DNA from 3 places in the Bacillus sp. DU-106 genome. Region 3 is predicted to be linked to each of the others. Evidence: riboswitches for the same ligand, from Rfam matches in the RefSeq annotation. Region 3 holds a riboswitch; each other region holds the start of a gene.
What was found. A riboswitch is a leader RNA that binds a small molecule or an ion and turns the genes downstream of it on or off. The one in region 3 is predicted to bind S-adenosylmethionine.
Positions count from the first base shown of each region.

Region 1: linked by a shared signal. The riboswitch ahead of C3Y97_RS01840 (methionine ABC transporter ATP-binding protein) and the one ahead of C3Y97_RS16270 (hypothetical protein) in region 3 are both predicted to bind S-adenosylmethionine.
Region 2: linked by a shared signal. The riboswitch ahead of mtnK (S-methyl-5-thioribose kinase) and the one ahead of C3Y97_RS16270 (hypothetical protein) in region 3 are both predicted to bind S-adenosylmethionine.

Region 1 is NZ_CP026607.1:332,067-336,227, reverse strand. It holds gene C3Y97_RS01850 (MetQ/NlpA family ABC transporter substrate-binding protein) at 1-332, opposite strand, end outside; gene C3Y97_RS01845 (methionine ABC transporter permease) at 354-1,019, opposite strand; gene C3Y97_RS01840 (methionine ABC transporter ATP-binding protein) at 1,009-2,028, opposite strand; SAM riboswitch class I at 2,152-2,258, opposite strand; partial or broken gene C3Y97_RS01835 (cysteine hydrolase family protein) at 2,501-3,066, shown strand; gene pruA (L-glutamate gamma-semialdehyde dehydrogenase) at 3,317-4,161, opposite strand, start outside.
Region 2 is NZ_CP026607.1:4,041,014-4,045,174, forward strand. It holds gene C3Y97_RS20370 (3-hydroxybutyrate dehydrogenase) at 1-672, shown strand, start outside; gene C3Y97_RS20375 (YvrJ family protein) at 702-863, opposite strand; gene mtnA (S-methyl-5-thioribose-1-phosphate isomerase) at 931-1,992, opposite strand; gene mtnK (S-methyl-5-thioribose kinase) at 1,989-3,170, opposite strand; SAM riboswitch class I at 3,261-3,402, opposite strand; gene C3Y97_RS20390 (carbon-nitrogen family hydrolase) at 3,474-4,161, opposite strand, start outside.
Region 3 is NZ_CP026607.1:3,188,872-3,193,032, forward strand. It holds gene C3Y97_RS16250 (short-chain fatty acid transporter) at 1-41, shown strand, start outside; gene C3Y97_RS16255 (hypothetical protein) at 82-435, opposite strand; gene C3Y97_RS16260 (NAD(P)H-dependent oxidoreductase) at 432-1,007, opposite strand; gene C3Y97_RS16265 (SWIM zinc finger family protein) at 1,031-1,384, opposite strand; gene C3Y97_RS16270 (hypothetical protein) at 1,683-1,940, opposite strand; SAM riboswitch class I at 2,041-2,139, opposite strand; gene C3Y97_RS16275 (hypothetical protein) at 2,271-2,462, shown strand; gene C3Y97_RS16280 (YwiC-like family protein) at 2,493-3,215, opposite strand; gene C3Y97_RS16285 (ECF transporter S component) at 3,398-4,099, opposite strand; gene C3Y97_RS16290 (ABC transporter ATP-binding protein) at 4,072-4,161, opposite strand, start outside.

The DNA of each region.
Region 1 (4,161 bases), 2.6 Mb from region 3:
ATTTGTGTTGTACCAACAGCTGTAATATCTAACTTATGTTCCTTTTTAAATTGCTCTAAGAAAGCAATATGCTGAAATGAGTTTAATTCAATATCTCCATCAGCTAAAGCTTTATTTGGAGTTGTATAATCAGAGAACTCCACCAGTTTAATCTTAATCCCTTCTTTTTCAGCTTTTTTCTTCAAAATTTCCCAAGCGTCTCCATCCGTTCCAGTTACACCGACGCGAACTACTTTTTCTTTCGCTCCTGCACCCGTGTCTCCACTTGAGCAGCCGCTTAATGCTGAGACTCCTACAATCGCTGATAATGCAAATGCTAAAATTTTCTTCATTCTCTTTTCCTCTCTTCCTTTTTATGATCTGCGTAACAAGACTTTCGCAAAGTAATTCCCTAAATTTTGAGCTATCTGTACGAGAATAATAAGTAACACGACCGTTACGAACATAACTGATGTATCAAAACGTTGATAACCATATGTCATTGCTAAATCACCAAGACCGCCACCACCGACAAGCCCAGCAACTGCAGAAAATTCAATTAAACCAACTGTCATAAATGTGACACCTAAGATTAATGGTACTAACGCTTCTGGTACAAGGATTTCAAAAACAATTCTAATTGGCGAGGCGCCCATTGCTTGCGCTGCTTCAATTACTCCTTTCGGAACGGAAACAAGGTTTGTTTCAACCATTCTAGCAATACCAATTGATGCGACTAACGTCATCGGGAAAATTGCTGCTGCTGTTCCAATCGTCGTTCCGATAACACTTCTCGTTAGTGGACTTAACGCTACTAAAAAGATAATGAATGGTACCGGACGAATTGTATTAATTATGATGTTAAGAATAGAAAAGACCCATTTATTTTCTAAAAAGTTTCCTTTTCTCGTTACATATAAAAGTAAACCTAGCGGTATACCAAGAATTGTAGCAAATATAAGGGTTACAATTACCATTAAGAGGGTATCCCCCGTCGCATCTAGTATGCGCGGCCAAAATATACTCCAATCAACTCGCATGAGCTTCTACCTCCTTCAGCTGCACTTGCAGTCTTAGATGTTGTAATGCTTTTTGAATTTCCCTCTGCTCCCCTTGCAACTCTACAAGAAGATTTCCAAATAGCACATTTTGAAGTTCAATAATATTTCCGTACAGTACATTTACATCGACGTTATAGTTTTTTGCGATATATGATAGTACCGGCTGTCCTGTCTCCTCACCAGTAAATGTTAGACGATAAATTTGACCACCATTTTGAATTTTCGCTAGAACACTTTCCGGTAAATGATCATTAATGACAGAACGTACAAAGTTTTGAGTCGTCTTTGTTTTTGGTTGCGTGAAAACATCAAACAGTTTTCCTTCTTCAATAACTTTTCCCTTCTCCATTACAGCTACACGGTGACAAATTTCTTTCACAACATGCATTTCATGTGTAATAAGAAGAATTGTTAAATTGTATTCTCTATTTACTTTCTTTAATAAGTTTAGAATTTCTGTCGTTGTTTCTGGATCTAAGGCTGATGTTGCCTCATCACATATAAGAATATCTGGCGATGTCGCAAGTGCTCTAGCAATGCCCACACGCTGCTTTTGTCCACCTGATAGCTGCTCTGGGTAATAGTTTGCTTTATCTTCTAACCCTACAAACTTCAGCAGTTCATTTACTCTTTCTTTTATCTCATTCTTTGGTACTTTCGCTAACTTTAATGGATAAGCAATATTTCCAAATACTGTTCTTGAATTAAATAAATTAAAACTTTGGAAAATCATTCCGATTCTTTGTCTCAGTTTACGTAATTCTTTCGTCGATAATGATGTAATATCTTTATCATCTATTGAAATCGTTCCTGCCGTCGGTCTCTCTAACATATTTACTAAGCGTAATAACGTACTCTTTCCAGCGCCACTAAAACCAATAATGCCAAAAATTTCGCCTTTCTCAACTGATAATGTTACATCCTCCACCGCATGAACAGATTGCCCAGCTGATTCATACACTTTACTTACATTGTTAAAAGAAATCATTTTTTCCCCTCCTATATGCTGTAAAAACTTGAAGCAGAGCTTTCGAGGTAAAATAAAAAGTGCTCTCCTTCTTATCAACCATAAAGATAAGAAGGAGAGCACTTATATGTACTCGTTCACATCTTCTCATCTTCCAAGCCTTTATATGGCTTGCTGGAGTTAGCACGGTATTAAAAAAACCCGTTGCTGAGGTATCGTAGGGCCAGTCCCTCCACCTCTCTGGATAAGAATGTATCGATTTAATTGTCGTTTAATTAATTCTCATTATAGAACTCAGAATAATAAGAGTCAATACATTTTTTAGAAAAATATTAATTATTCCTTTATTAAAATTTTCAGATGAAAATTCATGAGAAAATAGTAACTTTCAAGGTTATTTAAAATTCTTCTTCCTCATATTTTTAAACAGGAGAATCTTCTCTACGAATTGAATAAATTTATTTGAATATGAAACTCGGAGGAAGATAAATATATGAAAACAGCTCTTTTACTCATCGATATTCAAAACGATTATTTTCCAAATGGAAAGATGGAATTGCGTAATCCAGTAGAAGCAAGCGAATATGCTAATCAGTTATTACAACACTTTAGAACAAACAGCGAACCTATTTTTCATATCCAACACGTAGCTATAAAAGATGACGCTACTTTTTTCCTACCTAATACAGAAGGTGTACATATTCACGAAAGCGTACGTCCACTTAGAGAAGAAACAGTTATAGTCAAACATTATCCAAATAGCTTCCGAGAAACTAATCTTCTAGAGCAATTAAAACGTTTAAATATTGAACATGTCGTTGTATGTGGGATGATGACTCATATGTGTATCGATGCTACAGTAAGGGCTGCATTCGATTTTGGCTTTCAATGTACCGTTATACATGATGCTTGTGCTACAAAAGACCTGTCTTTTAAGAACGCTACTATACCAGCTGTTTACATTCACAATACAATTTTAGCTAGTTTAAATGGCGTATATGCAAATGTAATAAGCACGCAAGAATTTTTAGCTACATAAAAAAACACTCCTTTCAGTGAGCAAAACCGAAAGGAGTGTTCCTTGTCGAACCATAGATTTTCTTTCAAATTGTATTATACAGGAAATTCTCAAAATGAATACTAAAAAATATGACTAATAAGTCAACTTTTCTCATCATTTTATTTCTGTTCACATGTTTATCCCGCTATTAATAGGTTTTAGCTCATTCCCTTCGAACGATGGTAATATATAGGATTTCAATTTTAAAAGGAGCTCTTCACATTCTGTGAAGAGCTCCTCTACTATTTCTTATAAAGTTTCAGAAGTAGTTTTTGCTTGCATGTGAAGTGCTAAGTAATCAGGTCCACCAGCTTTAGAGTCTGTACCAGACATGTTAAAGCCACCGAATGGTTGGTAACCTACGATTGCACCAGTACATCCACGGTTGAAGTATAAGTTACCAACGTGGAAGTCTTCGCGTGCTTTTTCAATATGGTCACGGTTGTTAGTAATAACAGCACCTGTTAAACCGTATTCCGTATTATTTGCAATTGCAAGTGCATGATCGAAGTCTTTCGCTTTACAGAATGCTACTACTGGTCCGAAGATTTCTTCTTTCATTAAGCGAGCATCTTCTGCAACGTCAGCAACGATTGTTGGTTGGATGAACCAGCCTTTTGAATCGTCTCCTTCGCCACCTGCTAAGATTCTACCTTCTTCTTTACCAATTGCAACATAGCTCATTACTTTATCGAATGCAGCTTGGTCATTAACAGGACCCATGTTTGTACCTAATACTGCTGGGTTAGCAACTGTTAATTCTTTTGTTAATTCAACAGCACGATTTAATACATGATCATATACATCTTCATGGATTACTGCACGAGAACATGCAGAACATTTTTGTCCTGAGAATCCGAATGCTGATGCAACGATAGACTTAGCTGCTAATTCAAGATCTGCTTCTTTATCAACAACGATTGTATCTTTACCGCCCATTTCAGCGATAACACGTTTTAACCAAATTTGTCCTGGGTTTACTTTCGCTGCACGCTCATAGATGCGGATACCTACATCACGAGATCCCGTGAAGCTTACGAAACGTGTACGAGGATGATCTACTAAGTAGTCACCAACTTCAGAACCGTTACCTG
Region 2 (4,161 bases), 850 kb from region 3:
CGGCTTGAAGAACGTGCAAAAGAAGCTGCTGAACAATTACAAAATGAAGGTTTTCAAGCTATCGGTTTAAAATGTGACGTTACATCTGAAGAGGAAATTACAGCAGCAATTTCTCAAACAGTTGATCATTTCGGTTCATTACATATATTAATTAACAACGCAGGAATGCAACACGTTTCACCCATTGAAGACTTTCCAACTGAAAAGTTCGAGCTACTAATTCAAATTATGCAAATTGCTCCGTTTATTGCAATTAAGCATGCCTTTCCGATTATGAAACAACAAAAATATGGTCGTATTATTAATGTCGCTTCTATTAACGGCCTTGTCGGGTTTGCTGGAAAAGCTGCCTACAATAGTGCAAAACATGGCGTAATTGGATTAACAAAAGTTGCCGCTTTAGAAGGTGCTACGCATGGTATTACTGTTAATGCCCTTTGCCCTGGTTATGTTGATACCCCCCTTGTACGTAATCAACTACAAGACTTAGCTACTACACGAAATGTACCACTTGAAAATGTTTTAGAAGATGTTATTTATCCACTCGTTCCACAAAAGCGCTTATTACAAGTACAAGAAATTGCAGATTATGCGATGTTTTTAGCGAGTGAAAAAGCTAAAGGTATAACTGGTCAAGCTGTCGTTATCGATGGTGGTTATACCGCTCAATAAAAATAAAGTTTGCTCAATAAGAGCAAACTTTATTTTTTATCCCGAGGATCTTCGTACTTTAGTAATTGCCGCGGGAGCTTCTCAATTGCAACAATTACCCCCTCTAATTTACTTTCAATACGGTGGAGTAAATATAATGTTACAACAATCGGAAACCCTACATTACCTATCATCTTGATCCACTCTTCCACCCTCTTCCCCTCCTTTCATTATATAAGTAAGAGAAAACACTGCATTTAGGCATAAAAAAACAAGCTATTATGTATTAGCTTGTTTTTCAAATAATGATGCAATTTCTCGTTTATAATCCCCGCGTATAATACCTTTCTCAGTAATAATTCCTGTAATTAATTCATTCGGCGTTATGTCAAATGCTGGATTATAAACATCCGTTCCAATTGGTGCTACTTGTTTTCCAAAGATTTTCGTAACTTCTGTTTCATCTCTTTCTTCAATAATAATTTCGGCTCCAGTTTCTTTCGTAACATCAAATGTTGACAGTGGCGCAGCAACGTAAAATGGGATATTAAAGTACTTTGCTAAAATAGCTAAATTCATTGTCCCTATTTTATTGGCTGTATCTCCATTTGCGACAATTCGATCCGCCCCCACAATAATTGCGTTTATTTCTTTCGTTTGAATAGCATGAGCTGCAGTATTATCTGTTATAAGGGTCACATCAATATTTGCTTGCTTCAATTCCCACGTCGTTAAGCGACCACCTTGTAAAACTGGTCTCGTTTCACACGCATATGCATGTAAACGCACACCTTTCTCTTTTCCAATATAAAAGGGAGCTAATGCAGTTCCATATCTGGCAGTTGCGATACTTCCAGCGTTACAGATTGTTAAAATATTATCGCCATCTTTAAAACATGTTAACGCATATTCCCCAATATTTCGACACACCTCTTCATCTTCCTGTTGAATGCGAAGCGCTTCTTCTTCTAATATTTTTTGTGCTTCTTTTATTGTAGTAATCTCTCGAATAGATTCTCTCATACGATCAATTGCCCAAAATAAATTTACTGCCGTTGGGCGTGATGTCCCTAAATAGTTACAGTCTCTATTAAACTTCTTTTGAAATTCTTCGATATGTAAAGTATTATATTTTTTCGCTGCAAGCGCCAAGCCAAATGCAGCTACAATTCCAATTGCAGGCGCTCCGCGTACTTCTAACATTATGATACTTTTCCAAACCTCTTCAATAGTCGTTAATGTTTTGTATTCTGTGCTATGTGGCAATTTCGTTTGATTTAATACCGCAATTGCATCCCCTTTCCAACTTACAGATCTCGGAACAGTAACGATTGTACTCATGCTTTTACACCCCTTGAAACTGTCTGTTGAAATAATGTTCGAAACAGTTGAATATCAGCACTTTTAGATTCATATTTTATTAGTTCTTTTCCTAAGGATAGCGCTTGTTTCTTAGCTTGAATTCTTGTTTCTTTATTTTCTATTTCATCTAAATCTGCTACATGAGCTAAACCAATTGTTCTACGAATTAGTTCACATCCGGCAAATCCAACAGCATCAGTAAAGATATTTTGCAAAATAATTGGTAACCATTGTTTTTCTTTCGTATATGCTTCTACACCTTCTCCAATCCATAACTTTGTAAAAGTCTCTACAAAATAACTCCACGTCTTTTCTATATGGAAAAATAGTACACTTCTCTTTTCTTCTTCTCTAGATAACGCATTTAATAATAGATTTGCAATAAATTGACCTATGTCAAACCCAAATGGGCCATATGCCGCAAATTCTGGATCAATCACTTTCGTTTCAGAAGGTGACGAAAAAATACTACCAGTATGTAAATCACCATGAATAAGAGTTTCTTTTCTTGTTAAGAACTTATATTTATATTGTGCTACTTTTAGTTTTAAAGTTTTATCACTCCAAAGTTCATCAACCACGAGCTGTAAATCTCGCTCATAATCATTTGTATCATAATGCCCAAAAGGATCTGTAAACACTAAATCCTCTGTAATTTTACAAAGGTCCGGATTTACAAAGGTACCTTCTAGTACCCTTTTCTCTTTTGACTGTAAACCAAAATCTGAAGTGTAAAATAAAACATGTGCTAGAAAACGACCAATATGCTGGGATAAAAGCGGATATTCTTCTCCGTCTATTAATCCTTTTCTTGTAATTGTTAGTCTTGATAAGTCTTCTATTACCGTTATCGCTAACTCTTCGTCATGACTGTACACTACTGGAACATAATCCGGTACATACTGCGCAAAAATTTGTAATGCCTTGCTTTCAATCGTTGCTCTTTTTATAGACAATGGCCAGCTTTCACCAACTACTTTCGCATAAGGCAGTGCTTGTTTTATTATAATGGATTTCTCTCCATCATCTAATTTAAACACGTAATTTAAGTTTCCATCTCCAATTTCATGACAAATGACATTTGCCTTCTCTTCAAAATAGCCATGATCTTTCGCATATTGTACAGCTGTTATTTCTGTTAATGAATAATATCCCATCTTCTTCTCCCCCTTTTTAAATTCAGAGGTTTTTCTAACATAGAAAAACCTCTTTCCACTAAGAAAGAGGTTTGAAGTTTATCTTCTCCCCTCTTATCTGCCAGAAAGTTTTACTTTCTGCTGGAATTAGCACCGTGCCTTTTGGCGTAATAAACGCCCCATTTCACAATGGTATTACGGTCGGTTGCTGGGCTTCATCGGGCCAAATCCCTCCACCTGCTCTTGATAAGAGTTGTATAATTTTTTGAATTTTTAACTTTATGTTGAAGACTATACCAAGAATAAAAATCACTTGTCAACATTTTATTTGTATAATTCTGGACGGCGATCCGCAAAAACTGGAATTCCTTTACGTACTTCTTTAATTTTCTCGAATTCAAGCTCTCCAAATAAAATTGATTCCTCTTCATTCGCCTCTACTACAACTTCACCCCAAGGATCCACAATTAAAGAATGACCTGCAAACACATTATTCGGATCCTTCCCTGCTCTATTACACGCAACAACATAACACTGATTTTCAACTGCTCTTGCTTGCAATAGCAAACGCCAATGTGCTAAACGAACTAATGGCCATTCAGCTACAACAAATAATACTTTTGCCCCTTTAGCAGTATGAACACGCATCCACTCTGGAAAACGAATATCATAACAAATTGTTCCAGCGCATTCAACATCATCTAGCTTAAATTCGCCCGTACCATTACCAGCTATTAAATATTTATGTTCATCCATAAGCTGAAATAAATGTACTTTACTATATTCGTTGACTAACTGTCCTTCATTATTTACAACATACATCGTATTTGTAACGCCTTGCTCTGTTTGCTTTGCTATGGACCCACCAACAATATGTACATCATATCGCTTCGCCCATTCTATTAACTTTTCTTTCGTTTCCACTCCATCCCTATCTGCAATTTCAGAAAGTCTCGTTAAATCATATCCTGTTGTCCATAGTTCTGGTAAGACGATAACATCTGGCCTTTCC
Region 3 (4,161 bases):
ATGCGGGTTTTATCATTAGTCTATGTTTCTTATTTATTTAAACAAAAAGCTAGTTTTATACTAGCTTTTTTACATAATAAATCACTTATTTCCCACGCAATTTATAATCTTCTCCCACTCTGATTCCGTAAGATGTAATGACTCAAATGCAAAAAAATCTTCGCAAATTTTTCCGATCAGGTGTGGATGTTCCCTCAAAAAATTCCACTGTAACGCTTTAGGAAGAAAATATGTTTCATATTCTTTACTTCCCCTTACTACCTGATCAACTTCTCTTTCACAAATTCCTCTTATTAAATAATCATTTCTTAACTCTATTTGAATTTGCTGAAATGTTTCGCTGCATTTTTTCAATTGAAGTAAACACGTAACATACTTCCGAAAAAGTTCGCCATCATACTGAACACAGTTTATAATACGATCGACTTCATTCATAATGCACGAGCCTTTTCTTCTATTTGTAATAACCATTTCTCACGCTTTGATACTTTACTCGTTTTCACAGATTGAAACACTGAGCGTTTTATATCGCGAATGCCACAAAAACGTAAAATACCTCTCTTCATCATAATCCAATCTGCTGATCGATATAACAATGCGACGTACCATAGAGGCGAGTCTAACGTATTAATAACCCATGCTTTTTTCCCTTGCAATAATCCTTTCGGCAGAGCCCCTTCATATTTATAAGCAAATCCAGCTACGAAAATACGATCGATAAATCCTTTTAAAATTGCTGGCATCCCCCACCACCATATTGGATAGATGAATAGAAGTGTATCTGCTTCTTCTACTAACGTTCTATACCGAGCTGTTTCCTCTTCATTTACTAAATCGCGTCTTTTCTTCTCTTCATTAAATACGAGGACTGGATCAAATTGTTCTTTGTATAAATCAAGTACGGTAACTGAATGATTTGTTTCCTGTAGTCCTTTTTGCACATGATTGAAAATCGCCGCGTTAAAACTTGAAGGGTTAGGATGAGCATATATAATTAGTACGTTCACTACAAAACAACTCCCTCTATACGTTAAAGTTTCTCCTTCTTTAATAACTTCTCTACAATTTGTACGTTTTTCGAACTTTGCAACAATCGATTTAATAATATAAGTAACTCTTCTTTTTCTAAATCTTTCAGTTTCTCTTTAACTGCACTCTCACCAGCACCTTGCATATCATAAACAACTGCCACCATATGTTCACAATAATTTCCATAGGGACACTCACAGTTACTTTCTGAAAAATCTTCGAGATCGATAACTACTTCATAATTCCCTGCATTTCCAGTAACGAAAGCAAACACTTTTTTATCTTGTATTTCAACATCTTCTACATGCCCATCTTCATAATATTCATATCCCTTATCTACAATGTACTTTGGGATTCATTTCGTTATATCTTTTAATAAGTAAGCGTACATAATTGTACCCCTTCCTTTAATTCCCTTTTGACTTCAAAAATCCTGCATGTTATTCTAATTACTGTTAAGTAGCAAGTCTACGTGACAAAACGACTGACACCTATTCGGCGAAGGTGTCTCTTTTCATTTGCAGCCGATATGAATTGCCTCTTTCAGGCACATTCAATTTTTGACACTACACACTCAACACCATTCCCTGTATCAGGCTGCTTTAGCAGTCTTTTACTCTACATACTCCGTTATTTTAAGAAAAAAAGAGAGCTTAGCTCCCTTTTCTCGCCTTATACAATACCCCTTTTTCAGCATAGAGATATTCATCAGCTAATGTAATTTTCCCATCCAGTTTTAGTTCGTCTAATAATCTTGATAAATAAAATTGATGCAACATCTTTTTCGTGAATTTTCCTTCATGATGCGAAACGATATGTTCTTGAATATCTAACAATGATATCGGCTTATCTTGCTCTATCATATATTCATAAACTGTACTACGCAGTTTTACGTATTTTTCGAGTGTCACAGTAATGCGCAACCCCTTTCTTCTTAATATAAATTTTCGTAATCGGTTTTTTTGCAATAAAAAAACCTCTCCGATAAGAAGAAGTTACGTATATATCTTCGTCTTATCTCCCAGAACAAATATGTTCTGCTGGAATTAGCACCTGCATCGCGGTTGCTGGGTTTCATTGGGCCAGTCCCTCCACCTCTCTGGATAAGAAAATATTCACTTAATTCTTACTATACGTAATTCCACTTCAATTGTCAAACAAATATAATAAATATAACAAATTATATTTTCTTCCTTACTGTTCATACTACCCATATACGAACATGCAAGGAGGATTATGAAATGCATCAAAATGCTCGCGGATATGTACAAGATTCTTTTCAATCATTACAAGAAGCTAAAAATTGTTTAGAAGAAGCGCTCGAAACAGTTGAAAAAGATTTTAATCGCGCTCGTATTGAACAATCACTTTATGCTGTTGAACAAGCTATTCAACGTTGCGAGTACACCGTTCACATTTTAGAAAAAGATTAAAAACTTCCCATCAATTGATGGGAAGTTTTTTCAAATGGCATACTTCATAATTATTGCCGTTATGATTAAAAAATATACAGAATTAGCAATTTCTAAAATTCCTACTTTTATAATAGAAATTTTTTTGCCATACAACACAATTGCTCGAATGACACTTGGTATAAAAATAAGAGAACACCACGGATTGATCACAAATATGATTATCGTTAATACGATATGATATCCCCAAGATATAAGACGATACTTCGGGTTATTTTTTTCACGAATCATCGTTTTCACATAGAACGTACTACCTAAAAAGTATAAAAATGAAATAAGCGCAATGAATAATGCTGTATGATCGATTTGCTTCATTGAAAAGGAATAACTAATTAACCCACCGATACAAAACACAATAATCGCACAAATATCATTTAATAGTGCTCTTTCATTTTTTTGACGAGCGTAATACATATTCACTATAAATAATGGAATCATTACTATTACGAATAAAAGAATTCGCCACTCATATAATAAAGAAATCATCCCAAATAGGAACGCAATAATAAAATAAATAATGGCAACTTGTAAAAACTCTTTTTTTCGTCTTTGCTTTATGTACGTAAGAAATGGGTACGTAGCTAAATAGATAAAGAACCACGCTAAAAACAATGGAATATGATAAATAGTAGGTTTCCCAAGTATGACACTTAATAAAAAAGGAATAACAAGCATGGCCCATGCACCATGTTGCTTCGGAATAACTAACTTCATTAACTATACACCTCCCTTTTGAAAAAAGTTCTCACCTACAATTATACAAATAATTTTATATAATAGCGGATGCATATTGAATCGATTTTTTGACAAAAAAATGCTCCTTACATTATGTAAGAAGCATGAAAGAGGCAAACGAATATGTAAGTCGCGATCCTACCTTATATGAGTATGCTTTTCTATGTCACGTTATGCTCATCTAATATACCGTATTTCTTTTTAAATCTTGTAAGAATCGTAATCCATGAAGTACTAAATAGTAATAAGAAAATAACATTCGAAATCGCATGGCTCAAATCAAAGTAAAAACTTGCGATATAATACGAAATGACAGTTTCCCATGTTGCTTCTCGTATAAAACCGAGAAGGCCCCAGAAATTCATAATCCAGCCAAATAAAAAGCCAACAATTACTCCGTAAAGAAGTCTCCCCCATAGCTTTTTCATAAAAAATGTATTACGAAGTAAACCTGCTATAAAACCAATCATGCCCCACGAAAACATTTGCCACGGTGTCCATGGACCTTGTCCTAAAAAAATATTAGATACGATTGCTGCTGTAGCACCAATCATAAAACCAGTTTCACTTCCAAATACAATTGCAGAAACGATAATGACAAAAGAAGTTGGTTGTACACTTGGTAAAATAGAAAATGGCACCCGGCTTACTGCTGCAATTGCCGCTAATACAGCAACGAGAACAATTTCACGTGAAACAAACGCCTTTCTTTCAAAACGGATATAGAAAGGTAACATAATAACCGCTAATAGAAACAAACTACTTAACATGTAATAACCGTCCATGACAAGTGTCGTAAAAAGCAATGTGCCGATTATTACTGCAAAAATACATATTATGAATGCAACATATCGTTTGGACACGCTTCGTACACATCCTCCCATGTTAATGCATATGGCAATTCTTTTCGAATGAATCGATTAAT